DNA from 2 places in the Dactylosporangium sp. NPDC051087 genome. Region 2 is predicted to be linked to the other one. Evidence: riboswitches for the same ligand, from Rfam matches in the RefSeq annotation. Region 2 holds a riboswitch; the other holds the start of a gene.
What was found. Region 2 has a riboswitch for S-adenosylmethionine ahead of ACZ6TV_RS09515 (aminotransferase class V-fold PLP-dependent enzyme). Riboswitches for the same ligand answer to the same signal wherever they lie in the genome.
Positions count from the first base shown of each region.

Region 1: linked by a shared signal. The riboswitch ahead of thrC (threonine synthase) and the one ahead of ACZ6TV_RS09515 (aminotransferase class V-fold PLP-dependent enzyme) in region 2 are both predicted to bind S-adenosylmethionine.

Region 1 is NZ_JBVJIJ010000004.1:318,068-333,362, forward strand. Features, by position in the region: gene ACZ6TV_RS10445 (GNAT family N-acetyltransferase) at 1-506, opposite strand, end outside; gene thrC (threonine synthase) at 893-2,161, opposite strand; SAM riboswitch class I at 2,172-2,309, opposite strand; gene ACZ6TV_RS10455 (glucosyl-3-phosphoglycerate synthase) at 2,411-3,325, shown strand; gene ACZ6TV_RS10460 (hypothetical protein) at 3,306-3,776, opposite strand; gene ACZ6TV_RS10465 (ABC transporter permease) at 3,813-4,691, opposite strand; gene ACZ6TV_RS10470 (alpha/beta fold hydrolase) at 4,688-7,432, opposite strand; gene ACZ6TV_RS10475 (AAA family ATPase) at 7,517-9,700, shown strand; gene ACZ6TV_RS10480 (DUF3263 domain-containing protein) at 9,716-10,093, opposite strand; gene ACZ6TV_RS10485 (DeoR/GlpR family DNA-binding transcription regulator) at 10,154-10,939, opposite strand; gene ACZ6TV_RS10490 (ROK family protein) at 11,126-12,073, shown strand; gene nagA (N-acetylglucosamine-6-phosphate deacetylase) at 12,070-13,182, shown strand; gene ACZ6TV_RS10500 (phosphatase PAP2 family protein) at 13,179-13,895, opposite strand; gene ACZ6TV_RS10505 (trypsin-like serine peptidase) at 13,961-15,139, opposite strand; gene ACZ6TV_RS10510 (potassium channel family protein) at 15,279-15,295, opposite strand, start outside.
Region 2 is NZ_JBVJIJ010000004.1:125,752-141,046, forward strand. Features, by position in the region: gene ACZ6TV_RS09495 (ATP-dependent DNA helicase) at 1-756, shown strand, start outside; gene ACZ6TV_RS09500 (AI-2E family transporter) at 2,275-3,525, opposite strand; gene ACZ6TV_RS09505 (GroES family chaperonin) at 3,664-3,993, shown strand; gene ACZ6TV_RS09510 (PrsW family intramembrane metalloprotease) at 3,984-5,540, opposite strand; SAM riboswitch class IV at 5,573-5,689, shown strand; gene ACZ6TV_RS09515 (aminotransferase class V-fold PLP-dependent enzyme) at 5,702-6,895, shown strand; gene ligD (non-homologous end-joining DNA ligase) at 6,904-7,758, opposite strand; gene ligD (non-homologous end-joining DNA ligase) at 7,751-8,683, opposite strand; gene ku (non-homologous end joining protein Ku) at 8,778-9,797, shown strand; gene ACZ6TV_RS09535 (hypothetical protein) at 9,794-10,261, opposite strand; gene ACZ6TV_RS09540 (fatty acid--CoA ligase) at 10,258-11,901, opposite strand; gene ACZ6TV_RS09545 (MDR family MFS transporter) at 11,981-13,546, opposite strand; gene ACZ6TV_RS09550 (MarR family winged helix-turn-helix transcriptional regulator) at 13,543-14,013, opposite strand; gene ACZ6TV_RS09555 (winged helix-turn-helix domain-containing protein) at 14,168-14,557, opposite strand; gene ACZ6TV_RS09560 (hypothetical protein) at 14,761-15,012, shown strand.

The DNA.
Region 1 (15,295 bases), 190 kb from region 2:
CGGTCCAGCGCGGCGTCGTCGGCGTCCGCCAGGTCCAGCCGGCGGCGGACGTCGAGGAGCTTGTTGTCCAGGCCGAGCGCCTCGGCGAACGGCGCCCCCGAGCCGAGCGGCGCGCCGGCCGCGTCGGTGAGCACACCGAAGCCCATCACCGTCGTGCGGCCGCGGGACCGGGCGAAGTCGACCGCGTGCTCATACAGCGCCCGGCCGACGCCCTGCCGGCGGTGCCGCTTGAGCACCAGCACGTCGAGCAGCGCCTTGTCGAGGTTGTCGTGGTCGGGCAGGTCGAGCAGGGCCAGGCCGACGGGCTCGGCGCCGCGGTGGGCGAGGAAGGCGTGCCGCTCGGCGCCCGGCATCGGCAGGCGGACCCGCACGTCGTGCTCATAGCGGCAGTTAGGCGGGAAGTCCGGAAGGTCGGCGAGGATCGCCTCGTTGCCGATGGTGAATGCCGCGTCGATCGCCGCCGGGTCATCGGCGTCCAGCTCGACGATGCTGAAGTCCTGGCTCATGTCCGCCAGGGTGGACCACCGGCACATCGACGGACAACAGATATATGCGTCGATGATCTAGGGCCGCCCCGAACCTGCCCTGGAAATGGTCGAGAGGACGCTCGCCAGCACCTCCGGTGCTGTGGTCGCGGGCCTGGACCAGGGTCCGGGCCTCGCGGCGACACGTCCTCCCGCATCGAGCATCCTGGCGCGCGGTGCTGAGGTCGTCAAGTCCCTCGGCGGGTGGCTTCGAGACGCTCGGCTCGACCGCGATCACACTGCGTCGCGGTCACATCCGTCGATCGGCTGAGTAGCCCCTCGTCCGAGCGTGGAAGCGCTCTCTCAACCGCAGCCGATCCGACACCGTCCGTGATCGGCGTCAGCAGGTTGCGCGAAAAAATCAGCCATCAGCTCAAAAGCCCAGCCTCGCGCACGGACTTCAATGAAGGCTTCACCCGGTGCGACGGGCCGACCGTGCCGGCGACCGCGTCGAGCGTCTTCAGCCCGTCGCCGGTGTTGAAGACGACCGTCTCCTTCGAGGGGTCGAGCTTGCCGGTCTCCACCAGCTTCTTCAGCACCGCGGTGGTGACCCCGCCGGCGGTCTCGGCGAAGACGCCCGTGGTGCGGGCGAGCAGCTGGATGCCGGCGCGGATCTCGTCGTCGTCCACGTATTCCATCCAGCCGCCGGTCCGGCGGACCGACTCCAGCGCGTAGACCCCCGCGGCCGGGTCGCCGATGTTGAGCGACTTGGCGATGCCGGTCGGCTTGACCGGGACGATCTCGTCGGTGCCCTTGTGCAGCGCGACCGCGATCGGGTTGCAGCCCGCGGACTGCGCCCCGAACACCGTCCACTCCGCGTCCGGCACGAGCCCGATCTCGACCAGCTCGCTGAACGCCTTGTCGATCTTGGTGAGCAGCTCGCCGCTGGCCATCGGGATGACGACCTGCGCCGGGATGCGCCAGCCGAGCTGCTCGGCGACCTCATATCCCAGCGTCTTGGAGCCCTCGGCGTAGAACGGACGGACATTGACGTTGACGAAAGCGGTGTCCTCGAACTCGTCGGTCTCCGTCAGCTCCGAGCAGAGCCGGTTGACGTCGTCGTAGGACCCTTCGATCGCGACGACATCGCCGCCGTAGACGGCGCTCATCACGACCTTGCCGGGCTCCAGGTCCGACGGGATGAACACGGTCGACGGCACCCCGGCGCGCGCGGCGTGCGCGGCGACCGAGTTGGCCAGGTTGCCCGTGGAGGCGCACGAATAGCGGGTGAAGCCCAGCGCCTTCGCGGCCGTCAGCGCCACCGAGACGACCCGGTCCTTGAACGAGTGCGTCGGGTTGGCCGAGTCGTCCTTGACCCACAGCTGGCCGGTGATGCCGAGCTCGCCGGCCAGCAGGTCGGCCTTGACCAGCGGGGTCAGCCCCGGGTCGAGCGTCACGCGGCTGTCCGGGTCGATGCCGACGGGCAGGAGCGGCGCATAGCGCCAGATGTTCTGCGGACCCGCCTCGATCTGCTCCCGGGTGACTCGGCCGAGCGCCTCGGCGTCATAGCCCACCTCGAGAGGGCCGAAACACTCGTAACAGGCGTGCTGCGCCGCGAGCGGGAACTGCGCCCCACAGCCACGGCAGACCAGATGGCGGGCGGGAGAGTCGGTGAAGACGCTGAGCGTCGAGGTCATAGAGGCCTTCCTCTCATCTTCCCCAAGTGCATGGCCTTGCGCACCGGGACGGATTTGGCACCTACCGCGACCGCCTCAGCGTCGAGACGTGTCGCAGGGGTTGCCGGGGCTTCATCGGGCCGTATCCCTCTGCCCCTCTGGATGAGGTATTCAGTTGTGACGAGCGCGTTTCGACTTCGAGTGTAAGGGCCGACACGGGTGGCGTCGTATGAGTCATCTCACGAGATGGACCTGACTACGGTTTCACTCATGCATTCCGACGCGGCCACCTGGTTCGCCAAGCGCACCTCGACCTGGCGCGACTGGTCCCTCGCCGAGCTCCAGCGCCGTAAGGGCGGCACCCGGATCAGCGTGGTGCTGCCGGCGCTGGACGAGGAGCCGACCGTCGGGGAGATCGTCACCGGCGTGCGCACCCTCATGCCCCTGGTCGACGAGGTGGTCGTCGTCGACTCCGGCTCCGTGGACCGCACCGCCGAGGTCGCCCGGCAGGCGGGGGCCGTCGTCCACCACCGCGACGACATCCTCCCCGGGACCGGATCCCGGCCCGGCAAGGGCGAGGTGCTCTGGAAGGCCCTCGCGGTCACCAGCGGCGACATCCTGGTCTACGTCGATGCCGACCTCACCGACTTCCGGCCGCACTTCGTCACCGGACTGCTCGGCCCGCTGCTCGAGGACCCGGCCACCCTCATGGTGAAGGCGTTCTACGACCGGCCGCTGCTGGACGTGTCCGCCTCCGGCGGCGGCCGGGTCACCGAGCTCGCCGCCCGGCCGCTGCTCAACGCGTACTTCCCCCAGCTCGCCGGCGTGGTGCAGCCGCTGGCCGGGGAGTACGCGGCCCGCCGCTCACTGCTGGAGTCGCTGCCCTTCGCGGCCGGGTACGGCGTCGAGACGGGCCTGCTCATCGACACCTACCGCACCGCCGGGCTCGACGCGATCGCCCAGGTCGACCTCGGCCAGCGGACCCACGGTCACCAGGACACCGCGGCCCTGGGCCGGATGGCCGCGACGATCCTGCAGACCATCCACGCCAGGGTCACGCCGGGCGCGCCGATCTGGCCGACCCTCACCCAGTTCGCCAGGCACGGCGACACGGTGACCCCGGTCGATCACGACATCACCCACCCCGATCGCCCGCCGATGCGCGCTACACGGGCTCAGGGGTGAACTGCCACAGCGTGGAGGTGGTGATGCCCGCGCCGACGAGCGCGGTCGCGACGGCGGCCCACTCGGCGGCGAGCAGCCACAGTGGAGTGTCGATCACGGCGGTCGGCGGCTCACCCGTCAGCGTCGCGACCAGCACGACCATCGCGACCAGCGACAGCAGCACGAGGGTGAGCACCACGGTCAGCCGCAGCGCCCAGTGGCCGGCGGAACGGCCGGTGGCGAACAGCAGCGCGCACAGCGTGACCAGCACCGCGACCGCCGCCGCGGCGACCGCGCCGATCATCGTGAAGATCTGCGCGGTGAGGGCCTCGGCGGGGCCGTTCATCGCGTTGGACGAGGCGACGTAGGTGGTCCAGGCCGCGATGTTGGCCTGGTCGTAGTAGAGGGTGGCGGAGAGCGCCGCGAGGCCGAGGACGAGCAGCCACGCACCGCGGAGCGCCGAGATTCGCATGGACCGGCACCCTACCGGTCAGTACGCGAATTCCGTTCAGCTCACCACGTCTTTTCGCAAGAAGCGCCACCACGCGAGGGAGAAGAAGACGGTGGCGTACGCCAGGGACGCGATGCCGCCCTTCACCATGTCGTCGGTCTGCAGCGGGGTGGACAGCAGGCCGAGCCACGCGTCGCCGTAGTGGGTCGGCAGGAAGTTGCGAATCGTGCCCAGCGCCGTGATCTGGTCCAGGATGTTGGACAGGATCTGCAGCAGGACCGCACCGCCGACGGCGCCGAGCGGGGCATCCGTGGACACCGACAGCAGGAACGCCAGGGACGCCACCACCAGGAGCGAGACGCACAGGTAGCCGACGATCTCCAGCAGCCGCACGACGCTCGTCCCCGCGGCGATCTCCCCGCCGATCGGCGCGTTGAGCGGCGCCCAGCCATAGCGCAGGGTGCCCGCCAGCATGGCCGTGCCGACCAGGATCAGCACCGCGAGGAGGCAGTAGAGCAGCGCCGCGGTCACCTTGATGCCGAGCAGCCGGGCCCGCGGGACGGGCATCGCCAGCAGGTACCGCAGGCTCCCCCACGACGCCTCGCTGGCCACGGTGTCGCCGCAGAAGAGGGCGACGACCACGACCAGCAGGAAGCCCGAGGACACCAGCAGGGTGAAGAGGGTGAAGTTGGCGCCGCCGGCCGTGGCCAGGTCGGCCAGGCGGGAGAACTCGCCGCCGTTGCCGCCCTCGTCGTCGCCGCCGTTGTCGAGCTGGAAGGCGACCAGGATGATCAGCGGCAGCAGGACCATGAAGCCCAGCGCCATCTGGGTACGACGGCGGGCCGCCTGCCGGCGGATCTCCGTCCACAGCGAGAGGGTCGCGCCCGGCCGGTAGCCCGGCGCACCGCCGATGACGTCCACGGACGAAGTTGTCATGACCGCTCCCCACTGGCCTTGGTGTCGCCGCCGACGAGCGACAGGAACGCGTCTTCGAGCCGCCGCCGCGGCGTCACCCGGTCGATGCCGACGCCGGCTCGCACCAGCGCCGCGACGACCTCCGAGCGGGGTACCCCGTCGAGCTCGACGATGAGGCCGCCGTTGCCGCCGGATGGGGCGACCGAGCGGACCCCTTCGAGCTCTTCGAGCACCTTGAACGCGGCGTCCACGTCGGACACGTCGAGCTGGACGGTGGGCGAGTCGCCGACGATGTCGTCGACCTTGCCGGTCGCGACGACCTCGCCGCGGTGCATGACGACGACGTCGGTGCAGGTCTGCTCCACCTCGGCGAGCAGGTGGCTGGAGACCAGGACCGCGCGGCCGCCGGTCGCGTACCGGCGCAGCACCTTGCGCATCTCGGCGATCTGCGGCGGGTCGAGCCCGTCGGTGGGCTCGTCGAGGACGAGCAGCTCGGGCAGGCCGAGCATGGCCTGGGCGATCGCGAGCCGCTGCCGCATGCCGTGGCTGTAGGTCTTGACCCGCCGGTTGACGGCCGTGCCGAGCCCCGCGATGTCCATCGCCTCGTCGAAGTGGGCGTCGTCGTGCGGGCGGCCGGTCGCCGCCCAGTACAGCTGGAGATTCCGCAGACCGGTGAGGTGCGGCAGGAAGCCGGGCCCTTCCACCAGGGCGCCGACCCGGGACAGGACCGGGGCGCCGGGCAGGAGCTGGTGGCCGAAGACGAAGATCTCACCCTGGCTGGGCCGGGTGAGCCCCATGAGGACCCGCAGCGACGTGGTCTTGCCGGCGCCGTTGGGGCCGAGGAGGCCGACGACCTGGCCGCGCTCGACGGTGAAGTCGACCTTGGCGACGGCGACGAAGTCCCCGTACGTCTTGCGCAGCCCCCGCACGACCAGCGGCGTGTCCACGAGGTCGGGGTCGACGCGGCGCTCGATCCGCCGGGCCCGGCCGCGGGCGACGAGGATCGCGACGACCAGCCCGACCGCGACGGCGGCGACGAGCGCGGCGAGGACGTAGCGCCAGATGACGTTCGGGTTGGCCAGCGGGGTGCCGGCGACGTTCGGCAGGGTCAGCGCGCCGTCGACGTCGACCTGGTAGACGCCCGGCTCGGGCGGCGACCAGTACGCGGTGTCGGCGGTGGCGACGGTGACCCGGACGCTGCTGCCGGCCTCGAACCGGTGCACGACCGCGGGCAGGGTGACGGTGACGGGCTGCGCGTCGGCGATGTCCTTCGGCAGGCCGGTGAGCCTGACCGGCGCGATGAGCCCGTCGGGGATCGACGCGGCGCCCTTCGCGGGCACGTCGTAGAGCTTGACGAACAGCACGGCCTCGCCGGTCGGCGACGCGGCCCGGATGCGGACCGTCGGCGCGCCGGCCACGTCGAGGCTCGCGGTCAGCGGCGCGGACGTGAAGTCGGCGTGCTGGCCGGGGATCTCGGCGGACACGCCGCTGCCGAGGAGGCTGGCGATGCCGGCGATGGGCAGCGACGAGATCGCGGCGGGGTTGCCGTTGGGCGGGTTGGCGATGCCGGTGGGCCCGCCGAGGAGGGGCACGCTCTCGGTGGAGGTGCCGGCGATGCCCGGGTAGGTCGACGTCGACGACGCGGCGGTGACGAGCCCGCGGCCCTGGGCGTTGAGACCGGACACCCGCGAGTAGGTGAAGCTGTTCTCCGGCGCCTTGCCGTTGCCCTTGACGTAGTGGTCGAGCCACTGCGCGGTCAGGTACCGCAGCCGGTCGACCTCGGACTGCGGCCCGGTGCCGCCGTCGTGCCCGCCGGTGAACCACGCGACCCGCACCGGCGTGCCGTTGGCGGCGATGCCACGGGCGTTGGCGTCGCCCTCGCTCAGCGGGAACAGCGTGTCGACCTGCCCCTGGATGAGCAGCGTGGGCGCCTTGATCCGGTCCAGGACGGGCGCGGGACTGGACCTGCGCAGCAGCGCGATGGCGTCCTTGTCGGCCGTGCCGGTGGTGGCGATGTCGAGGTACGCCTCGCAGACGTCCCTGGCGAACCGTCCACATTGGGCGTCCCCGCCCGGCGTCCGCTGCGGGGCGGCGGCGGCGATGTCCGTCAGCGAGCTGCCGGAGCCGAAGAACAGGCCCGCCCACTGCTTCTTGAACACGCCGCCCGACGGGTCCTTGCCGGTCGACTCGGGCAGGAACACCCGCGACAGGTCGTTCCACGTGATCATGGGGACGATCGCGTCCACCCGCTTGTCCTGCGCGGCGAGCAGGAGGGCGAGAGCGCCGCCGTACGAGCCGCCGACCGCCGCCACCCGGGGGTCGCCGGACGCGTCGGTCTGGATGTCGGGGCGGGCCGCGAGCCAGTCCAGCAGGCGCTGGGCGTCCTTGACCTCCCAGTCCGGGCTGTCGATGTGGATCTCGCCGGTGGAGCGCCCGAAGCCCTGCGCGGTCCAGGTCAGCACGGCGTAGCCGAGGTCGGCGAACTTCTCGGCGTCCGACCGCACGCTCTGCTTCGTGCCGCCGAAGCCGTGCGCGAGCAGGATCGCCGGCTTCTTGCCGCTCTGCTTCGGCAGGTACAGCGTCGTGTCGAGGGTCACCTCGGTCGCGTCGTCGGGCCCGGTGCGCACGGTGATGCGCTGCTCCTCGGTGCGGAACGTGGCGGGCGACGGGACGACCGCCCAGCCGACCAGACCGGCCAGCAGCAGGGCGACCACCGAGCCGGCGATCACCCTGCGCCGGTCGAGACGCGGTAAGAGACGCATCGGCCAAACGTACGCAACGGATGTTGCTCTCTGGCGAATTCCTCAGCAGGTTCACAGCAAGCGGCTGGGTTATACGCTCGGTGCGTGGCCGCGACCTTGACGCTCACCGCCAGCCTGCGCCCCGCGGCCCTGGACGCCCGCCGCGGCGTGGTCCGGCTCCACGCCGAGGTCCTGTCCGCGCTGGGCCTGCGCGCCGGCGACCCCATCACGCTCACCGGCCGGCGCGAGTCCGCCGGGATCGCCGCGGTCGCCGAGTCCGGCGCCAGCCGCGCCCTGCTCTACGCCGACGACCTCCTGCTGGGCAACCTCGGCCTGCGCGACGGCGGCCAGGTGACGGTGTCGGCGGCGCCGCTGCGGGCGGCGACCTCGGTGACCCTGTCCGGGCCGGCCGCGATCGCCGCGGTCGTGTCGCCGGAGATGCTGCGCCTGGCCCTGCTCGGCAAGGTCGTCACCGTCGGCGACAACGTGTCGCTGCTGCCGCAGGACGTGTCGCTCACGTCACTGGACCCCGGCGTGTTCGAGGCGGCGCGGCGCAGCCTGTCCAACACCGTCGGATACGGCTGGACCAGCGCCCTGCTGACCGTCGCGGCCGCCGCACCCGCCGCCGGCGCCCTGGTGACCATGGACACCGCGGTCGGCTGGCAGCACGGCCACGCCACCCACGCGCCCGGCAGCGTCGTCGCCTCGCCGCCGCCGGCCGATCTCACCCTCGAGGACCTGCCGGGGCTGAACGCGCAGGCCGAGCAGCTGAGCGAGCTGCTCGACCTCGGCTTCCACCACCGCGAGGTCCTCGCCAAGCTCGGCACGACGGTGTCGCTGGGGGTCCTGGTGACCGGGCCCGCCGGCTCCGGCAAGTCCGCGCTCGTGCAGGCCGTCGCGACCAGTGTCCGGGCCCGGGTCGTGCAGCTGTGGGCGCCGGAGCTCGCGGCGCTGACCAACAACGACGCCGCCGCCAGGTTGCGCGAGGCCGCAGGTCAGGTGCGCGCGGCCGGTCCGGCGGTCCTGCTGGTCTCCGACGTGGACGCGCTCGCCCCGCGCGACCAGCCGGGCCCGCTGTCGACCGTCTTCCGTCAACTGATCGGCGAGCTCATCCGCGACGGCGCGGCCGTGGTCGGCACGACCAGCCGTCCCGAGTCCGTCGACCCCGCGGTGCACGCCCCCGGCCTGCTCGCGCACGGGATCGCCGTGCCGCTCCCCGACGCCGCCCTGCGCCGCGAGCAGCTCACCGTCCTCACCCGTGGCATGCCCCTGGACGACGACGTCAGGCTCGACGACGTCGCGGCCCGCACGCCCGGCTTCGTCGCCGCGGACCTCGCCGCGTTGTCCCGCGAGGCAGGTGTACGAGCCGCGCTCCGCCACCGCCGCGAGGGTGAGACCCCCCGCGTGCGGATGGCCGACTTCGAGGCCGCCCTGGAGGTCGTGCGCCCCACCTCGATGGCGGAGTCCTCATTGGAGCTCGCCAAGGTCACCCTCGACGACGTCGGCGACATGGTCGAGGTCAAGCAGACCCTCACCGAGTCCGTCCTGTGGCCTCTGTCCTACCCGGACGCCTTCTCCCGCCTCGGCGTCGAGCCGCCCCGTGGCGTCCTGCTCTACGGCCCGCCCGGCTGCGGCAAGACCTACCTGGTCAAGGCGATCGCCGGCACCGGCAAGGCCAACGTCCTGTCCGTCAAGGGCGCCGAGCTGCTGTCGAAATGGGTCGGCGAGAGCGAGCGCGCGGTCCGCGAGCTCTTCCGCCGCGCCCGCGAGGCCGCGCCCACCCTCGTCTTCCTCGACGAGGTCGACGCCCTCGCCCCGACCCGCGGCCAGGCCACCGACGGCGGCACCACCGACCGCGTCGTCGCCGCCCTCCTCACCGAGCTCGACGGCGTGGAGTCCCTGCGCAACGTGGTCGTGATCGGCGCCACCAACCGCCCCGACCTGGTCGACCCGGCCCTGCTGCGGCCCGGCCGCCTCGAGCGCCTGGTCTTCGTCCCGCCGCCGGACGCCCAGGCCCGCGCCGAGATCCTGCGCGCCGCCGCCCGTACGGTGCCGCTCGCCGCCGACGTGGACCTGCCCGCGCTGGCGGACGAGCTGGACCGCTTCTCCGCCGCGGACTGCACCGCCCTGATCCGGGAGTCCGCCCTGGCCGCCATGCGCGAGTCCCTGGAAGCCACCGAGGTCACCGCCGCGCACGTGGCTCTCGCCCGCGACCGGGTCCGCCCCTCCCTGGACCCCGACCAGGTGGCGTGGCTCGCCGCCTACGCCGAGCAGCACCAGTCCCGCTAGCCGGCACGGCTGTGGCTAGCGGCGGCGGGAGCGGGAGGCGCGCAGGCGGCGCAGGCGCTGGACGACGACCGGGTCGTGCGACAGGGCCAGAGGGTCGTCGAGCAGGGCGTTGAGCAGCTGGTAATAGCGGGTCGCGGACAGGTTGAAGGTGTCCCGGACGGCCTGCTCCTTGGAGCCCGCCTGGCGCCACCACTGGCGCTCGAAGGCGAGGATCCGCTTGCTGCGCTCGTCGAGCTCGGGGGGCTCCTCGACCGTGGCGAGGTCGTGGTCCGGCTCGAGGTCCGGCTCGGGGTCCGGCTCGGGGTCTGCGGTGACGTCGCTGTCCACGAAGTCGTCGGTGTCCTGGAGGGGGTGCGCCGGGACACGAGCGGCGGCGAGGTCGTCGCGCTTCATCGTCGCTCCATCGTCGCTGCGGGGCTCAGGGGGTCCCGCCAGCCTACCCGTCGTGAAGGGTCAGGCAGTCACGATCTTGACGCCGGCGGCGGTGAAGGCGGCCAGGGTCTGCGGGGTGGCGTTGGAGTCGGTGACCAGGGTGTCGATGCGGTCGATGGGGCAGATGCGGGCGAACGCGTGGCCGCCCAGCTTCGAGCTGTCGGCGATGATGACGACGCGGCGGGCCCGGGCGACCATGAGGCTGTTCATCGCGGCCTCGCCCTCGTGATGGGCGGCCGCGCCGAGGGTGACGTCGAGCGCGTCGACGCCGAGCAGGGCGATGTCGAGGGTGACGTCGCGCAGGATGTTGCCGCCGAGGGGGCCGACCAGCTCGAAGGACTGCGGGCGGACCACGCCGCCGGTCACGACGATCTTCATGCGGGACCGCACGAGCAGCTCGTTGGCGATGTTGAGGGCGTTGGTGACCACGGTGAGCTGGGCGTCGTCGACGCCGCCGGTGAGCTCGGGGCGGACGGCGAGCGCGCGGGCGACCTCGGTCGTGGTCGTGCCGCCGTTGAGGGCGACGACCATGCCCGGGGACACCAGCGCGGCGGCGGCGGCCCCGATGCGCTGCTTCTCGGGTGCGTGTTTCGCCGTCTTGTACCGCAGCGGCAGGTCATACGAGACGCCGTTGGCGACCGCCCCGCCGCGCGTGCGGGTGATCATCTGCTGCTGGGCGAGCTGGTCGAAGTCGCGGCGGATCGTGGCCTGCGACACGTCGAGGCGCTCGGCCGCGTCCTCCACGCTGATCCGCCCGCTGTCGGTCAGGATCTCGAGGAGCGCGTTCCAGCGTGCGTAGCGGTCCATTCGCCCCTCCTTTGCGCGTACGGTGCGAGATGTGTGCACAATAATGCGCGAAACTACGGGTAAACGCAAAGGCAACTGCTCAAACTAACCCTCGGGGTACGGTTGCCAGCCTGCCCGACAGTGCGCAATGATGCGCGAACCCGCCCGGTTTCATGCCACATCGATCAGCGCGAGGACGAGCTACACATGACGAAGACCGTGATCGCCCTCGATGTGGGGGGCACCGGGATCAAGTGTGCGCTGGTCGGCGCCGAAGGCGACGAGCGGCACCAGGTCCTGCACGCCGAGCGGCACGCCACCGGGCGCGAGCGCGGGCCCGAGGCCGTCATCGCGACGATCCTCGACATCGCCGAGGGGCTCGCCGCCACCGCCCGCGCCAAGGGGCTCGACCCCCGGGCCGCGGGCGTGGCCGTGCCGGGCGTGATCGACGAGCGCAACGGCATCGCTGTCTGGGCCGCCAACGTGGGCTTCCGGGACGTGCCGCTGAAGGCCCTGCTGGAAGAGCGCCTGGGCCTGCCCGCGGCGCTCGGCCACGACGTGCGCGCCGGCGGGCTCGCCGAGGCTCGGCTGGGCGCCGGCCGGGACCACTCCTACGTTCTGGTCATCCCCATCGGCACCGGCATCGCCGCGGCCAACGTCGTCGACGGCCAGGTCTACACGGGCGCGCACGGCGCCGCGGGCGAGATCGGCCACATCGTGGTGCGCCCGGGCGGCCCGCAGTGCGGCTGCGGGCAGCGCGGCTGCCTGGAGTCGATCGCCTCCGCGTCGGCGGTCGGCCGGCGATATGGCGAACAGGCCGGCCGACCGGCCACCGCCGAGGAGGTCGCCCGGCTCGCCGCCGAAGGCGAACCCATCGCGGTCGCCGTGTGGCAGGAGACGATCGACGCCCTGGCCGACGGCCTGATGACCGGCATCGCCCTGTTCGACCCGGCGGTCATCGTGCTCGGCGGCGGGCTCGCCGAGGCCGGCGAGGCGCTGCTCGCCCCGCTGCGGGCGGGGGTCCACGCGCGCGTGACGTTCCACCGCGAGCCGCAGATCACCCGCGCCGCGCTCGGCGACGAGGCCGGCTGCCTCGGCGCCGCCCTGCTAGCCCTGGACAGCATGCACGACGACAGCACAGGAGGATCTCGATGACGTTGGTGTCCGGTGTACGGGTGATCGCGGGCGACCGGGTCATCGACAACGGCTTCGTCCGGGTCGAGGGCGACCGCATCGCCGAGGTCGGTGCCTCGTCCGGTGCCTCGCCCGTCACCGGCACCGTCGTGCCCGGCTTCGTCGACATCCACGTCCACGGCGGGGGCGGTGCCACGTTCACGACCGGCGACCCGGCCGCCGCCCGCACCGCCGCGGCGTATCACCTCGGCCACGGCACCACGACGATGCTGGCGAGCCTCGTCACCTCGCCCCCAGACCTGATGCTGTCCGCCACGAAGGCCTTCGCCCCGCTGGTCAGCGAGGGTGTCCTCGCCGGCGTGCACTTCGAGGGCCCGTATCTGTCGCAGGCCCGCTGCGGCGCGCAGAACCCCGCGCACCTGCGCCACCCCGACCTCGACGAGCTCACCGCGCTCATCGACGCGGGCGAGGGCGCGGTCCGCATGGTCACCGTCGCCCCCGAGCTGCCCGGCGCGCTGGACGCCATCAAGCTCCTGGTCTCCCGCGGCGTCGTCGCCGCTCTCGGCCACACCGACGCCACCTGGGAGGAGACCCTCGCGGGCGTCGACGCCGGCGCGACGGTCGGCACCCACGTCTTCAACGGCATGCGCCCCCCGCACCACCGTCAGCCCGGCCCGGTCTTCGCCCTCCTCGGCGCGGGCCCGGTCACGTGCGAGTTCGTGGCGGACGGCGTACACCTGCATGACGGCACCCTCGCGTTCGCCGTCTCCGTCACCGGTCCGGCCCGCGCCGCGCTCATCACCGACGCCATGGCCGCCGCCGGCATGCCCGACGGCGAATACGAGCTCGGCGGCCAGAGCGTCGCGGTCGCCGACGGCGTCGCGCGCCTCACCCGCGACGGCTCCATCGCCGGCAGCACCCTCACGATGGACGCCGCCTTCCGCCGCGCCACGGGCGCCGGCCTGTCCCTCGTCGACGCCTCCCGGATGGCCTCGGCCACCCCGGCCGCCGCCATCGGCCTCGGCGACGAGCTCGGCTCGCTGCGCCCCGGCTTGCGCGCCGACCTCGTCCTGCTCGACGAGTCCCTGCGCGTCACCCGGGTCATGCGCGCCGGCGCCTGGCTGTCCTAACGGCGGACGCCGCCGCGCGGGGCCGCCGCCTCGGTGGGCGGGGCGAGGGGGCCCGACCAGGCGGCCAGGCCGCGGGGCAGGGGGACGCGGTCCCAGGGGACGCGCTGGAGGATGCGGTCCAGGATCAGGCCCAGGCAGATCGCGGCCAGGCCGTCGGTGACCCAGTGGAAGCTCAGGTACGTCGTGGTGAACAGGACGATCGCCGGCGCGCCGTAGCGGATCGCGCGGAGCTGGCCCGGGCGCAGGAGGGCGCCGAGGAGAAGGGCCAGCACGCCGTACCAGATGATGGCATTGACCACGTGCCCGGACGGGTAGGACATGCCCGAGTCGACGTGGAACAGGTATTCGGGGTGGTCCGGGTAGTCGGAGCTGGCGGCGAGGCGGTCGGTCCACAGCTTCAGCGGGCCGATCGTCAGGTAGGTCAGGACGAACGCGCCGATGACCGGCAGCGCGGGGCGGACCGAGTGGGTGCGCCAGCCGATGTACAGCGCGGTCAGCACCGCCAACGGGGTCAGCACCTGGCCGCCCTGGCCGAGGTAGTTGAAGACCCGGGCGGTCCAGTAGGCCCAGGTGGGGCGGTGGGCGTCGACGAGGTCGCGGACCGCGAGGTCGACGGACAGCAGCGGGGTGCGCAGCGCGAGCGCGACCGTGATCGCGGCGAAGAGTGCCAGGAGCACCAGGTCGAACCACAGGGCCGGGCGCACGTTTCGCATGTCGGAAAACGGTACCCGACGGCGCGAAACGGACCCGGCCCTGGACGAAAGGCTCTACAGGACCTCTACACGAGCCCCTTGATGTCGGCCGCGATGTGATCCATGCGGACGCCGGAGTTGGGGCAGCCGCCGAAGTGGTGCAGGGCGATGACCTTGTTGGTGCGGCGGGAGATGACCGGCGAGCCGGACGAGCCGCCGTCGGTGTCGCAGTAGTACGACATGTCGGTGTCGACGGCGTAGCCGTTGTAGGCGGGGTTGGCCACGGCGCAGTTGCCGCTGCGCTCACTGCTGTCGAGGGTGGTGATCACGGTCGGCATGCCGCGGGGGTGCTGCGGGATGTAGAGCTCCTCGCCGCGGACCGGGGCGCGGACATCCATCTGCAGGTAGCCGAAGCGGGCGATGGCGTCGAAGTTGCGGACCGTGAAGAGGGTGTAGTCCAGGACGTTGTCGGTGGCGATGACCTGGTCGGCCATGACCTTGACGGGGCGCAGGGTGGGGCCGCCACTGCACTGCGCGCACTCGTAGTTGAACCAGACCTCGGTGTTGCGGGCCTCACGGGTGGTGGTGAAGCAGTGCGCGTTGGTCATCATGCGGTTGTTCGGGCCGAGGCGCCAGGCGGTGCACAGCTCGACGCCGTTGATGAGGATGCGCGCGACCGGCTTGGAGTTGGCGTACGCGACGGGATCGTCCGACTTGTAGCAGGCGGCGTTCTCCTTCTCGTCACGGTCGCAGATGCTCTCCTCGTGGGGCTTCGCCGCGGCGGCCGCCTTCCGCGCTGCCTCGGCGGCGGCCTGCTCCGCCGGGGTCTGGCCACGGGCGACCCGGTCGACGGTGACGCCGAGGCCGGCGAGCTTCGAGCGGATGCCCAGCGGGTCGGTCTCGGCGCGCTCGACGCTGACCGTGGCCGACTCGCCGGAGACGGACATCGTCCAGTTGTCCATGTCGTCGAGCTGCGCGGCGCTGTACCGGTGGATCTCGGATCCGGTCGCGTCGCTGACCTTGACGGTGTCGCCCGAGTTGAGCTGGAGCCGGGAGAAGTGCACCTTCACGTAGTCGGCGCCCGGGTAGCGGTAGGTGGTCGCCCGGTCGAACGCGCCGCCGGTGACCGACTCCAGGATGCCCGACGGCTCAGGGGCCGGCTCTTCGTGCGCGGGCGCCGCGAACGCGGTCGCCGGCTGTCGTGCGGGCACGAACGAGGTCGCCGTCGCGACCCCCGCCCCGGTGAGCGCGACAAGGGCGCACACCCCGCTTACCAGCAAAACCCTACGGCGCATGAGCGCTTTCCTCCCAGTGGTCCGCCTGAAGGGACCGCCCGGACTGTTAGGGGTAAATCGGGCGATCCGCCCCATTCAACGACGGATGCCGCCGGGAGGAGGCGGGAACTCAGGGAGTTGGGTCGA
Region 2 (15,295 bases):
GCCCTCGCCACCGGCGCGTCCCCGGCCGAGGCCGCCCGCGAGGCGGTCAAGCGCGCCGACGCCGCCCGCGACGAGGCCGACCTCGCGTGGAGCTCCCTCGACGTCGGCTCCCCCTTCGACTATGCGAAGCAGGGCATTCTCTACGTCGCCGCCCACCTGCCCCGCCCGCAGACCTCCGGCCTGTCCGACCCCGCGGCCAACGAGATGGTCGAGCTCGTCCAGGCCCTCGGCGGCCGCGCCCTGGGCCTCTTCTCCTCCCGCAAGGCCGCCGAGCGCGCCGCCGAGGTGCTGCGCGCCCGCGCCCCCGGCATCACGATCCTCCTGCAGGGCGAGGAGTCCCTGCCGATCCTGGTCCGCAAGTTCCGCGACGACCGCAACAGCTGCCTGCTCGGCGTCATGTCCCTCTGGCAGGGCGTCGACGTCCCCGGCGACGCCTGCCAGCTGGTCATCATCGACCGCCTCCCCTTCCCCCGCCCCGACGAGCCCCTCGCCGCCGCCCGCTCCGCCGCCGTCGACTCCTCCGGCGGCTCAGGCTTCGCCGCCGTCAGCGTCCCGATCGCCGCGGTCCGTCTCGCCCAGGGCGTCGGCCGCCTGATCCGAGCCCGCACCGACAAGGGCGTCGTGGCCGTCCTGGACTCCCGCCTGGAAACCGCCCGTGGCTACGGCCCCTATCTGCGGGCGTCCCTGCCCCCGTTCTGGTACACGACCAAGCCTGACCTGGTCCGCGGCGCTCTGCGCAGGCTGGGAAGCTCGTAACGCTCCACACTCCGGCCGGCCACCTGACCTGCCGCCACCACTCGCCACCGCCCCACCATCGAGAAACTCAAACACTCACCAGCCCCGAGATCCGCCGGCGCACGAGGTCCGCCAGTTGACGGGCAGCTGCCGGTCGACGTGCTGGCGGCCGACGAGTTGGCGGGCCGGCCCATCTACGGGTTGACGGGCCGGTCGATGGGTTGGCCGGTCGACGGTTGGCGGCCGGCGCATCGACGGGTTGGCGAGCGGATTGGCGGTTGACGGGTTGGCGGTTGCCTGTCGACGGGTTGGCGAGCGGGTTGGCGGTTGACGGGTTGGCGTTGCCTGTCGACGGGTTGGCGGGCTGGCCCACCGACGGACTGCCGACTGACGGGCCTGCCGATCGACGGGCTCGTTGGCGGTGCCCCAGGCCGCCCACCGGCTGAATCCGGGCTCGGAGATCGCAGCCGATCGACGAGACTGCCGGGAGGGGACCGCAAGTTGATGGGCTGGCTGCCAAGTCGGCCGATCGACGGGCCGACAACTGACGGGACTGCCGTTCGACGAGACCGCCGGTTGACGTGCTAGCTGCCAGGCCGGCCGATCGACGGGACTGTTGGTTGGCGGGCCTGCCGCCTGATGGGCTGCCGATCTGGCGTTCCTGGTCGCCGGGGTCCTGATAGTCGCCGAGCTGATCGCCGCCGAGCTGGCCCTCGCCGTCCTCGCTGTCCTGGACTCTTGCCTGGAAGCAGCCCGCGGCCACCGTCGCCACCTGCACGCCTCGTTGCCGCCGTTGGCGTGCGGACCGACCTGGCGCCCGGCACCCTCCGCAGGTTGGGAAGCTCGCCTCACGACAGGTCCGCCCTCCGCATCGCAGCCGGACGAGTCCACTGTCCCGCCGCTGTGGATGGCCACCTCGACACCGGTCCGCCGAGCTGACGAGCCTGCTGGCTGCCCGGCCCGGACTCCCCCCTGGAAACGACCCACAGCAGCGTCCCTACCCGCACGTCTCTTTGCCACCGTTGGCCTCCGGACCGACCTGGCCCCCGGCACCCTCCGCAGGTTGGGAAGCTCGCCTCACGACAGGTCCGCCCTCCGCATCGCAGCCGGACGAGTCCACCGTCCCGCCGCTGTGGATGGCCACCTCGACACCGGTCCGCCGAGCTGACGAGCCTGGTCGCTGCCCGGCCCGGACTCCCGCCTGGAAACGACCCACAGCAGCGTCCCTACCCGCACGCCTCTTTGCCGCCGTTGGCGCCCGGACCGACCCGGCCCGCGACGCCCTCCCCGCTCACGAGAAGCCACCTCAACATCAGCTCACAGCTCTGCGGTCGCCGGTCTGACGAGCCTGGTCGTTGCCCGTCCCGCCGTTCGGCTGGAAACCGACCACGACCGCGGCCTATTTCTGCGTCGCTCTTCTACGGCTCGCGCTCGGACCGGCCTGGCCCATGGCACCCCTCCCCGCCTGGGAACGTTCGCCACACTCCAGCTCCGCAACCGGGCAGGCCCACTTCGACGTCGTCTGGTCGTGGCCGGCGGCTAGTCGGAGGAGATGATGACCGCGTCGGGTGGGGGTTCGTGGCGGTGTTGGACCAGGTGGCGGATGCCCGTGTTCAGGACGGCTACGAGGGGGACGGCCACCAGGGCGCCGATGATGCCGGCCAGGACGACGCCGGTGGAGATGGCGACGATCACGGCCAGGGGGTGGACGGAGACGGCGCGGCCCATGATGAGGGGCTGGAGGACGTGGCCTTCGAGTTGTTGGACGGCGATGACGCCGATGAGGACGACGAGGGCGCTGATCGGGCCTTCGTCGACGAGGGCGACCAGGACGGCCACGGCGCCTGAGACGGTGGCGCCGATGATCGGTACGAAGGCGGCGAGGAAGACCATCGTGGCCAGGGGGAACCAGAAGTCCACGTCGATGATGACGAGGAGCAGGCCGATGCCGAGGGCGTCGATGAAGGCGACCAGCACCGTGGCGCGGACGTAGGCGACCAGGGTGCGCCAGGCGGCCTCGCCGGCGCGGCGGATCGGGTCGCGGGCCGGGGTGGGCAGGACTCCGGTGAGGAAGAGCCAGATGCGGTGGCCGTCACGCATGAAGAAGAACGTGACGAAGAGCACCAGCAGGAGCAGGGCGAAGAACTCGATGGTGGCGGTGGCGGTGGAGACGGCGCTGTCGGTGAGGCTGCCGCGGTTGTCGTTGAGCCAGTTGGTGGCGGCGTCGAAGGTGGCGTCGAGCTGGCTGCCGTTGAGGTGCAGCGGGCCGGTGGTGAGCCAGTCCTGGATCTGGTTGACGCCGACGGAGGCTTTGTCGGCCAGGGCCGGGAAGCCGTCGACGAACTCGGAGACCACGAGGGTGAGGACGCCGGCGACGGCGGCCAGGCCGGTGATGAGGACCAGGAACGCGGCCAGGGACGGTGGCAGCTTCACCCGGCGGCGCAGGAAGCCCATCATCGGCGCGAGCAGCGCGGACAGCAGCAGCGCGATGCTCAGCGGGATGAGGACGGTCCTGAGGCGGCTGACGAGGAAGAGCAGGACGGCCAGCGCGGCGACGAGGACGAGCAGCCGCCACGACCAGGCGGCGGTGATGCGCAGCCCGTGCGGGACCTCGGCGTCGTCGCGGCTCATCGTCGAGGGGTGCCCCACGTCCAGGGTGGGCGGTGGATCGTCCGGGACCGGCGGCTCCTGTGAGGCGGACGCGGCCTCCTCCCGCTCGATGCGGGCCTTTTCGAGGCGCTCCTCATAGGCCCGCCTGAGGTTGACGCGCACCTGATCGAACCGGCCCACGGAACCCCCTTGGTGATGCGAGCGGACTCCTCACCGTAGACCGGGTCCCGCGGCGATGGCACGTACCCAGGCGGTAGCGTCGCAACCGTGACAGCCCAGCCAGCCGCCGGTTACCCGGCGGCCACCACCCCGCCCGTCGTGTCCGATGTGGAAGGGGGCCTGCCGATCCGGTTGCTGCACGACCGGGTCCTCGTGCGGCTCGAAGGCTCCGAAGGTGAGCGCCGGCACGTGTCCGGCATCGTGATCCCGGCGACGGCGTCGGTGGGACGGCGCCTGTCGTGGGCGACGGCGGTCGGTGTCGGTCCCAACGTGCGGTCGATCGTGTCCGGCGACAGGGTGCTGTTCGACCCTGAGGACCGCTCCGAGGTGGAGCTGCAGGGCCGCGACTACGTGCTGCTGCGGGAGCGTGACGTGCACGCCGTCGCGGCCCGCCGGGTGGAGCCGGACTCCACCGGGCTCTACCTGTAGGGATAGGGGTAGTTGCCGTACGCGAGAGGCTGCGGCACCACGACCGGGACCGGCACGACCGGCGTGGGTGGGGCGGCGAGCACGCGGACCATCCCGTCCGGGAAGGTGATGTGGTATCTGCTGCCGTCCCACACCGCGAGCGGCGCCTGCGGATCCCGGCCGATGAAGACCTGGCGATAGGCCGCGAGTGCCGTGAGCAGCTGCCGCTCCTCGGCGAGGGCCTCCATCCGGCGCTCCGGTGTCTTGTCGAGGCCGCGGTACAGCCCGTCGCGGAGCAGTGCGAGCTTCGTCGCGTCGAACTGGAAGGCCCGCATCGCCTTGGCGCCCGGTTCGCCGGCGACCCGCTTGGCCCACCGGCGGGCGGAGAGCCGCCGGCCGAGGGTGCCCAGGGCGGCCACCTCCGGCGGTGAGAGCCAGCCGGCCCGCGCGTATTCGGTGAGCACCCGCTCGGTCAGCTTGCCTTCGTTGGAACGCTGCCAAAGGGCGAAGCCGACCATGCACAGGAAGATCGGCATCATGACGGCGAAGTACCCGTACAGCAGCACCCAGGCGCTGGCGGAGGCCGTGACCGACATGAGGTTCCACGACCCGTGCAGCAGCATCGCGAGCAGCAGCCCGGCGAGCGGCGCGAGCCACCGGACCGCCTTCGTCGAGCTGCGCGAGGCCAGGCCGATCCCGATGCCGGTCATGGAGGTGAACAGCGGGTGCGCGAAGCCGGTCATCAGGATGCGCACCACGAAGATCGCGACGAGGGCGACGGCCCCGTTGACCGGTCCGGCGTCCTCGGCGGTGTCCGCGTAGCCCTTGAAGCCCAGGTACAGGATGTTCTCGACCATCGCGAAGCCCGTCGCGGAGAGTCCGCAGTACACGATGCCGTCGATCAGGCCGGAGAACGCGCGTGGGCGCCGCCAGAACAGCAGGATCGGCCCGAGGGCCTTCATGCTCTCCTCGATGAACGGCGCGACCACGACCGCCACGATCGCGTCGGACAGGCCGAGCCGGTCGGCGAGCACGCCGCCCAGGGTGTTGACCACCAGCGCGACGGCGGTGGCGACGCAGGCCCCCCATCCGAAGACGAAGACGAGATAGCGCACGGGCTCCGGCTCGTACCGGTCGAGCCAGAGGAAACAGGAGACCAGCACCGGCACGGGGATGACCGCGGCGCCGACGCCGATGACCAGGGCGGTCCATCCGCCGCTGAAGCCGAAGAACGCCAGCAGGGCCACGCCGCAGGCGGCGATCCCGCCCATGACGCCGATGAGCGTCCAGAGGCGGCGGCGGTCGGAGCGCTTGGCGGGCGGGGCGGCGGCCAGGGCGAGGGCCGCGGTCGGATAGCGCTGCTCCCCGGTGTCGGGGGCGGACTCCTCGGTCACGTTGGGCACGACGTCGGCGGCGGCCGTGTCCCAGTCCTGCACCGAGGGTTTGCCCAGGCCGACCGGAGTCCCGTCGGCGGCGCCGGCGACGGGACCCGCCCACGGTGACCGCTCCGGCGTGGGCGGCGTGGCGGCTGGATCCGATGGCGTCCCACTCGGCGGGAGTTCGGTCATGGGCCAACCTTAACCGCGCTACGGTGAACGCAGGTCATGAGTGCCAGCGCACAGCCCCGGCTTGCTGGCCGGCAACCCTCGCGTTCGCGGCGGGGTGCCCCGGGTGATGACACGGTCCGGCACGCGGTGTGTCCGGGCAAGCGCGAGCGGAGGGCTCTGCCATGTCCACGACCCTGTCCCCCGGTGACGTGAAGCTGCGCGACGGCCGCAGCGTCGACTTCGCCAATCTCGACATCGCCGCGACCGCCCCGTGCCTGCGGGTCGTCGCCGACGCGGTCGCCGACCTCCTGCCGTTCTACGGCAGCGTCCACCGCGGCGCCGGCGCGCTGTCGGAGCGCTGTACGCGGGAGTATGAGCAGGCCAGGGAGACCGTCGCGGACTTCCTCGGCGCCCGCGACGGCGACACGGTGGTCTTCACCCGCAACACGACCGACGCGCTGAACCTGCTCGCCCGGGCGGTGCCCGAGGGCGAGGCCGTGCTCACGTTCGACGCCGAGCATCACGCCAACCTGCTGCCGTGGAGGCGGACGGTGCACCTCGACGCGCCGCGCTCGCCGCGGGAGGCCGTGGCGGCGCTGGAAGAGGCGCTGCGCCGGGAGCGGTGCGCGCTGGTCAGCGTGACCGCGGCGAGCAACGTGACCGGCGAGGTGTGGCCGGTCGCGGCGCTCGCCGACGTCGCGCACCGCTTCGGCGCCCGGCTGGCGGTCGACGCCGCGCAGCTCGCCCCGCACGCCCCGGTCGACCTGACCGCCCTGGGTGCGGACTATGTCGCGTTCTCCGGTCACAAGGTGTACGCACCGTTCGGCGCCGGGGTGCTCGCGGGCCGCGCGGACTGGCTCGACGCCGCGGAGCCGTATCTGGCCGGGGGCGGCGCCAGTGCCCACGTCGACGACGCCGCCGCCGTGCGGTGGGCGACCGGCCCGGCCCGGCACGAGGCCGGCACGCCCAACCTGCTCGGCGCGGTCGCGCTCGCCGCGGCGTGCCGCGAGCTCGCCGGTGCCGACCACTCCGCGGAGCGGGCCCTGGTCGCGCGGCTGCGGGCGGGGCTGGCGGAGCTGGCGCACGTGGAGGAGCTGCGGCTGTTCGGGGCGGAGGCGGAGCGGGTCGGCATCGTGTCGTTCGCGGTGCTCGGCGAGGACCCCGGCGAGCTGGCCACGCGGCTCGGCCGCGACCACGGCATCGGCGTGCGGACGGGGCTGTTCTGCGCCCACCCGCTGACCCGGCGGCTCCTGAAGGAGGCGACCGCCCGCCTCGACCCGTCGGCGCAGGCGCCGGCGCAAGCGGTCCGGGCCAGCTTCGGCCTCGGCACCACGGAGGCCCACATCGACCGCCTCCTCACCGCCCTGCGCCGGTAGCCGGCGGGTCAGATGCGGGACAGCACGACCGACGGGGTGAGGTCGGCGATGGTGATCGTGCCTTCGGCGACCTCGTCCCAGGTCAGCGGCGCGGACACGGTGGGCAGCGCGCCGGCCCGCAGCGAGTAGGGCGCCACCGTCGTCTTGAACGCGTTGTTCTGGCTCCAGTCGATGAAGACCTTGCCCGGCCGCAGCTGGCGGGCCATCCGCGAGACGATCAGGTCCGGCCGCAGGCGGGAGAGCTCGTCGGCGACGTCTTTCACATAGGCGCTGATCTCGTCGGCCGTCTCGTCGCCGGACAGCTCCGCGGTCAGCTGCATCCCCTTGCGGCCGGAGGTCTTCGCGACCGTCTCCAGCCCGTCGTCGGCGAGCCGGTCCCGGACCAGGAGCGCCACCTCGAAACACGCCGGCAGCGCGGCCGGCGGGCCGGGATCGAGGTCGATCACCAGCAGGTCGGGGTTGAGCGCCTCGCCGGACGGCGACACCCGCCACTGCGGCGTGTGCAGCTCCAGCGCCGCGAGGTTGGCCAGCCACACCAGCGTCGCGAGCTCCTCGACCACGATGAAGTCGATCGTCTCCCGGCCGCGGCTGGAGCCCGGCACCGGCAGCGTGACCGTGCGGACCCAGTCGGGCGTCCCGGCGGGCGCGTTCTTCTCGAAGAAGCTGTTGCCCTCGACGCCGTTCGGGTAGCGGATCCGGGTGAGCGGCCGGCCGTCCAGGTGCGGCAGCAGCACCGGCGAGATCCGGGTGTAGTAGTCGATGATCTCGCCCTTGGTGAAGCCGACCTGCGGATACAGCACCTTGTCGAGGTTGGTCAGGTCGAGGTGCCGGCCCTCGACCTCGACGCGGACCTTGTCAGCCATCCTGGACGTCCGATGCGGTCAGGTCGGGGCGCATGCGCAGGAACCGCGGGAAGCGCAGCCGCCCGTCGCGGGTGCGGTGGCTGAACTTCACCTCGACGACCAGCGTCGGCTCGACCCAGATCGCGCCGCGGGCGTCCTCGCGGGGCACGGTGCCGGCGAAGGGCGGCCGCGCGGTCGACAGGTCGCGCAGCGCGTCCAGCAGCGCCTTCTCCGACGCGTTGGAGATCCCGCCGCCGACCCGCCCGCGATACGCCAGCCCTTCGGCGGCGGGGACCCCGACGAGCAGCGCGCCGAGGGCGCGCTTGCCGGGCCGCCAGCCGCCGACGACGAACTCGCAGCTCTCTTCGAGCTTGACTTTCACCCAGTCGGGCGATCGCAGGCCGGGGTGGTAGTGCGAGCCGGCCCGCTTCGCGACGACCCCTTCGAGCGCGTTGTCGCGGCTGGCGGCGACGGTCGCCGGCCCGTCGTCGAAGCACGGCGGGATGACTGCCCGAGGCCCCAGGGACAGTCCTTCGAGGACCGTTCTGCGGCTGGTGTACGGCGAGGCGACCACGTCCCGCCCCGCGGCGCGCAGCACGTCGAACGCCAGATACGAGACCGGCAGGGTGACCGCCAGGCGGGCCGCGAGTCTCGGCTCGCGCACGTGCATCCGCTCGGCGAGCAGCTGAAACGAGGGTCGCCCGGCCTCGTCCATGGTGACGACCTCGCCGTCGAGGACGGTGTCGTCGAGGCCTTCGCCGATCGCGGCGAGCTCGGGATAGGCGGCGGTCACCTCGACGCCGCTGCGCGCGTAGAGGCGGGTCGCGCCGGCGCTGATGACGGCGATCGCCCGGATGCCGTCCCACTTGAACTCATACGACCAGCCCGGCCCGGACGGTAGCGGGCCGGTCGAGGCGAGCATCGGTGCCGGCGGGCCGGTCCCCATCACCCCACGATAGTTCGCCGCGGAGTTCCTCGCGTGCGGGTCGATTCGATGCGAAGCTGTAGTCAGAGGTCAACACGCTGTGGAAGGGATCCCCATGCGCGCGATCTGGAAAGGCGCGGTCTCCTTCGGGCTCGTGTCGATCGCCGTCCGGCTGTATTCGGCGACGGAGGAGAAGGACATCCGCTTCAACCAGGTCCACCGCGACGATGGCGGACGGATCAAATACAAGCGGGTCTGCTCCATCGACGGCGAAGAGGTCGCTTATGACGACATCGCCAAGGGGTACGACCTGGGCGGCGGCGAAATGGTGATCCTCACCGACGAGGACTTCGCCGACCTGCCGCTGACGACCAGCCGGGCGATCGAGGTCCTGGAGTTCGTGCCCGCCGAGCAGGTCGACCCGATCCTCTACAACAAGGCGTACTACCTCGAGCCGGACAAGACGGCCGCGAAGCCCTACGCGCTGCTGCGCGACGCGCTCACCAACACGGAGCGGGTCGCGATCGTGAAGGTGGCGCTGCGGCAGCGCGAGCAGCTCGCAACGCTGCGGGTCCGCGAAGAGGTGCTGGTCCTCAACACGATGCTGTGGCCCGACGAGATCCGGGCGGCGAAGTTCGACATCCTCGACGAGGACGTGTCGGCGCGCCCGGCGGAGCTGGCGATGGCCGGCTCGCTGATCGAGTCGATGGCGGCCGATTTCGACCCGTCCACCTACACCGACAACTACCGCGAGGCGTTGCAGGAGGTCATCGACGCGAAGGTGGCCGGCCGGGAGGTCGTGCAGCCGGAGGAGACCGAGGAGGCGCCGGCCGCCGCGGTCGACCTGATGGCGGCGCTGCGCGCGTCGGTCGAGCGGGCCAAGGCGGCGCGCGGTGAGGCCGCGCCGGCCGCCGCTTCCGCCGCGAAGAAGCAGCCGACGGCGGCTGCCGCGAAGAAGGCCGCGGCGGCCGAGGAGGGCGACGACGACGAGGTCGCCGAGGCGACGCCGATCAAGCGCACCGCCGCCAAGAAGGCCACGCCCGCGAAGAAGGCGACGCCCGCGAAGAAGACGGCGACCCCGGCGAAGAAGACGGCCGCGGCCAAGAAGGCGACGCCCGCGAAGAAGTCCGCCTAGTCGGTGGTGCGGGTGAAGTAGACGGTCGCCGACGCCTTGTCCAGGAGCAGGCCGGTGCCGTCCACCCGGAGCCAGGACGGGGCGGCCGGCGCGAAGGGGCGCAGGTCCTCCGGTACATCCGGAGCCGGCGCGGAAACGGTCGCCGGCAGTGCCGCGGCCCGCTCCGGGGTCAGCACGGCGAAACCGTCCATCGTGTAGTCCATCGGGCCGATCTCCGGGCAGGACCGCGCCCGGGCCTCGTGCTCCTGCCAGTGCACCTGCTGGATCGGGGCGAGCTGCGGCCACTGCTGCTCGATGCGGGTCTTCGAGGTGATGACGGCCGTCTTCGTCGGCGTGTCGACGTCCTCGCACCCGGCGAGTCCCGGCACCCAGTCACGCAGTGCCAGGACCACACCACAGGAAGCGATGATGCAGGCGATGACCGCGCCCGTGACGATGAGCGCGATCTTCGCCGTCCGGTTCACCCGTTGATCTGTACCACCTCGAGGCCGCCGTCCGCATACTCGGCGCGGACGCGCTTCTTGTCGAACTTGCCGACGCTGGTCTTCGGCACGGCCTCGATGAACGACCACCGCTCGGGCAGCTGCCACCTGGCGACCTTGTCGCCGAGGAACTCGCGCAGCGTCCCGGCGTCGGCGCTCTGCCCCTCCCTGAGCACGATCGTGGCCAGGGGCCGCTCGCCCCACTTGTCGTCCGGTACACCCACGACACACGCCTCGAGGACGGCCGGGTGTGCCATGAGCGCGTTCTCGAGGTCGACGCTGCTGATCCACTCGCCACCGGACTTGATCACGTCCTTGGCGCGGTCGGTGAGGGTGAGGTACCCGTTGGGCGACAGCGTGCCGACGTCGCCGGTGCGCAGCCAGCCGTCCTCGAACTTGTCCGGGTCCGGGCCGTCCTCGCCGATGTACTGCGCGGTGATCCACGGCCCGCGGACCAGCAGCTCCCCCACGGCCTTGCCGTCGTTCGGCATGACCTCCCCGGTGGGCCCGACGATGCGGCCCTCGACACCCGCCGGGATGCGGCCCTGGGTGTACCGGTACGCCCACGCCTCGGGCCCGTCGACGCCGGAGGGCTCCCGGGCGACCGAGCCGAGCGGCGACATCTCCGTCATGCCCCAGGCGTGGATGACCTCGATGCCGTGCCGCTCGGAGAACGCGTGCATCAGCGCCGGCGGGCAGGCCGAGCCGCCGATGACGACCTCCTTCAGCGACGACGTGTCGGTCGGGTTGGCGTCCAGGTACGCGAGCAGGTCGGTGAAGATCGTCGGCACGGCCCCGGCGAACGTGGGCTTCTCCACGGCGATCATCTGCGCGAGGGGCGCCGCCTGCAGGAAACGGTCCGGCATGATCAGCGACGCGCCGCTCATCATCGCGGCGTACGGCAGGCCCCAGGCCATCGCGTGGAACATCGGCACGATGCACAGGTCGCGGACCTTGGGCCCGAGGCCGAAGCTCTCCGCCATGCAGACCTCCATCGAGTGGAGGTAGATGGAGCGGTGCGAGTAGGCGACGCCCTTCGGGTTGCCGGTGGTGCCGCTCGTGTAGCACAGCGCCGCGGCGTCGTTCTCGTCGACGGCCGGCCAGTCGTACCGCTCGGCCTTGCCCTCCAGCAGGGCGTCCCAGCGGTGCACCTGGACGCCGTCCTTCGCCAGCTTCGCGGTGTCACCGTCGCCGACGACCACGATGTGCCGGATCGTGGTCAGGTGCGGCAGGACGCCGGCGAGCAGCGGGATCAGCGTCGAGTCGACGATGACGACGCGGTCCTCGGCGTGGTTGGCGATGTAGATGAGCTGCTCGGGGAAGAGCCGCAGGTTGAGCGTGTGCAGCACGGCGCCCATGCTCGGCACCGCGAGGTAGGCGATCAGGTGCTCGGCGTTGTTCCACATCAGCGTGCCGACCCGCTCGTCGCCGGTGACGCCGAGGTCGTCGCGGAGGGCGTGGGCGAGGCGGGCGGCCTGCCGGCCGACCTCGGCGTATGAGGTGTGTCTCGCCCCGTCTTCGGCGCCGGTCCAGGTGACCACCTCGGAGTCGCCGTGGACGGTGGCCCCGTGCTGCAGAATGCGGGAGATCAGGAGGGGTGTCTGCATCATCGTGCTGCGCATGTACTGCACGCTAATGTGCCCTGGCTCACAACGGAACCCCGGAGCTACTGGTGAGTAGCTCCGGGGTTCCTGTGCATTGCTAGAAAGCCGCGGCCTTGGCTTCCATCTCGGCGGCCGCGTCTTCCTCACTGACCTTTTCGGGCGTGGTCGCCGCGCCCTGCAGGGGCCGGTCCGGCAGCGCGATCGTGATCACGGTGCCGACGAAGGCGACCACCGCCGCGGCGAGGAACACCGGGTGCAGCGCATTGACGAACACGTGCTCGACCGCCTCGAGGACCTGCGGCGGCAGCTTGCGCACCTCGGCGGGCGCGTTGATCGACACGCCCTTCATGCCGCTGTCGCTCATCTGCGCCGACAGCTTGCTGTTCATGACCGCACCGAGCGCGGCGACACCGACCGAGCCGCCCAGCGAGCGGAAGAACGTGGCGGCGCTGGTGCCGGCGCCCATGTCCCGGAGGTCGAGCGCGTTCTGCACGGCGAGGATGAGCGGCTGCATCGCCATGCCGAGCCCGACGCCGATCACGGTCATGTAGATGAACGCCTGCCACAGCGGCGTGTCGACCTGCAGCGTCGTGAACAGCAGCAGACCCGAGCCCATGATCACGGTGCCGGCGACCGGGAACCACTTGTACCGCCCGATCCGGCTGATGACCCGCCCGGCGACGATCGAGGTGACGATGACGCCGGCCATCATCGGCAGCATCAGCAGGCCGGACCGGGTCGGCGAGGCGCCCTTGACGATCTGCAGGTACAGCGGGACGTAGATGATCGAGCCGAACATCGCGAAGCCGAGGATGAACGTCGCGGTGTTGGCCAGGGAGAACGTCGCCCGCTTGAACAGCCGCAGCGGCAGGATGGGCTCCTCGGCGCGGCCCTCGGCGACGATGAACAGCGCGGTCAGCACCGCACCCGCGGCGAGCAGGCCGAGGATGGTCGCCGAACCCCACGCGTATTCGTTGCCGCCCCACGACAGCGCGAGCAGCCACGCGCTGACCGCCGCGACCATGAGCGTCGCGCCCAGGTAGTCGATCCTGTGGTCCCGCCGGGTGTGCGGGACGAGCCGGAGGACCCGGCTGCAGACGTAGAGGGCGAAGACACCCAGCGGCACGTTGATGTAGAAGATCCAGCGCCAGTCGGTCTCGGCGAAGTACCCGCCGACGAGCGGCCCGGCGACCGACGAGATGCCGAACACGGCACCGAAGAGGCCCTGGTAGCGGGCCCGCTCCCGGGGCGCGACGACGTCCGACACGATGGTGAACGCGAGCGTCATGAGACCGCCGGCGCCGATGCCCTGCAGCGCGCGGGTCGCGATCAGCTGGGTCATGTCCTGCGACATGCCGGCCAGCAGCGAGCCGACCAGGAACGTTGAGATGGCGAACAGGAGGACCGGGCGGCGCCCGTACAGGTCGCTGATCTTGCCGTACAGCGGGGTCGAAGCGGTCGAGGCGAGCAGATACGCCGTGACGACCCACGAGTAGTGATCGAGGCCGCCGAGCTCGCCGACGATGGTCGGCAGGGCGGTGCCCACGATGGTCTGGTCGAGCGCGGCCAGCAGCATCCCGGTCATCAGGCCGCCCATCAGCAGCATGATCTGCCGGTGGGCGAGTTGCGGCCGGTTGTGTTCCGGCGGCGCGACGGTGGTCATCGGGTGGTCCTCTCGGTGCTTTCCAGCTTTTCGGCAAGCGTCTGGTTGAGTTGCGTGAAGAGGGCGGCGAAGATCTGGCGCTCCTGCGGCGTCCACCCGGCCAGCAGCTCCTGCCACGTGGCGAGCCAGCGGGCCCGGTTCTCCTCGAACACCTCGTGGCCGACCTCGGTCACCTCGACCAGGCTGGCCCTGCGGTCGGTGGGGTCGGTCGCGCGGCGCACCAGGCCCGCGGTCTCCAGGGCAGCGACCTGCCGGCTGACCGTGGACAGGTCCAGCGCGACGTCGGTGGCGAGGGCCGACAACCGGAACGGGCCGTCGACCGCGATCCGGCTCAGCAACATGTACGCGGGGCGCTCGAGCCCACGGCCCGCGTCGCTCCACTTCAGCGTGGCGAACAACCGCTCCGACAGACGGATGAACCGCCCGACCTGCCGCCCGATGGCGGCGTGCTCGCTGAGGTCGTCCACTGCCCACATCCCTGCGCTACCCCGATACTTGCTTGCCACAAGCATCGGTTCACAGGGCGGCGTTCATCAACTCAATAACGGGTGATCCGCGTTACGGTGCACTCGTTCGTGCTCGCTTGCTCACTCGCGGCGCTTGCCTACTCGCGGCGCTTGCCTACTCGCGGCCGAATTCGAAGCGGTCGGCGGGATACGCCTTGTCGCCGACGACCAGGACCGGCACCCCGTCGCCGAGGCCGTATTCCTTCTTCTCCTGCGGGGTGGGCATGCGGGCCCACACGATCTCGCCCTCGTGCAGCCAGACCCGCTCACGCTGGACGGCCGCCCGGATGCGGCTGCGGTAACCCCGCTTGCTCTCGACGAGTCCCTCGCCGCGCAGATACTGCATGGCGTCCCGGATCGTGTCCCGGCCGACGTCATACTCCTCGGCCAGATACTTCTCCGAGGGCAACAGGCTCCCCGGAGCCATCTCGCCACTGATGATCTTCTGCCGGATCGCGTCCGCGACCTGCAGATAGAGTGCCAGGCCCGAACTCCGGGAGATCATGTCCGCGACCATATGAATGTCTATCGGCAGCGCCTATTGTGGCCTTATGGCTACTGGGCTATCGTATTGCCAGGCGCGGGACCGGGCTGGGCGGTTCGGTTTCGCGCCACCCAAATCAGGGGTGCGGCGCCGTCCCACGACGCTGCGAGCCGCGCGGCGCCGCACCCCACCCCTCTTCGCCGCACAGCCGACGGGAGCCAGCCATGGACGACGAGAACCTCTTCCCCATCGCCACCCTCGACCTCCGCGCCATCCGCACCGTCCTCACCGAAGACGAAGGCGACCTGATCCTCCTGATCGACGACGGCGACGTGCAGATCGAGCTCGGCTCCGGCCTCTGCGGCACCTGGGAGCAGGCGATCCTCGGCGCGGAACGGGTGGCCACCGCAGCCGCCGAGTACGCCACCGCCCTCCGCCACCTCCGTACCCCCACCCTGGCCACCCTCGCCGCCTGACCCCCAACCCACGGCTCCCGCCCCACTCCCACGGCTCCCGCCCCACTCCCACGGCTCCCGCCCCACCCACTCCGGCTCGCACCGCCCACCACCCGGCCCGGCCCGGCCCGCACACCCCTCCCAAACGCCCGCCGGCCCGCACCCCAGCGCTCCCAGCGCCTCTCACCCTTCCCGACCGACGCCCTTCCCATGATCCGGAAGAGTTTGCGTACCCAGGGGTGCACAGGGTCTTCCGGATCACGGAAAAGCGCGGCGGCGAGCCTCCGGGGATGGCACGCGGATG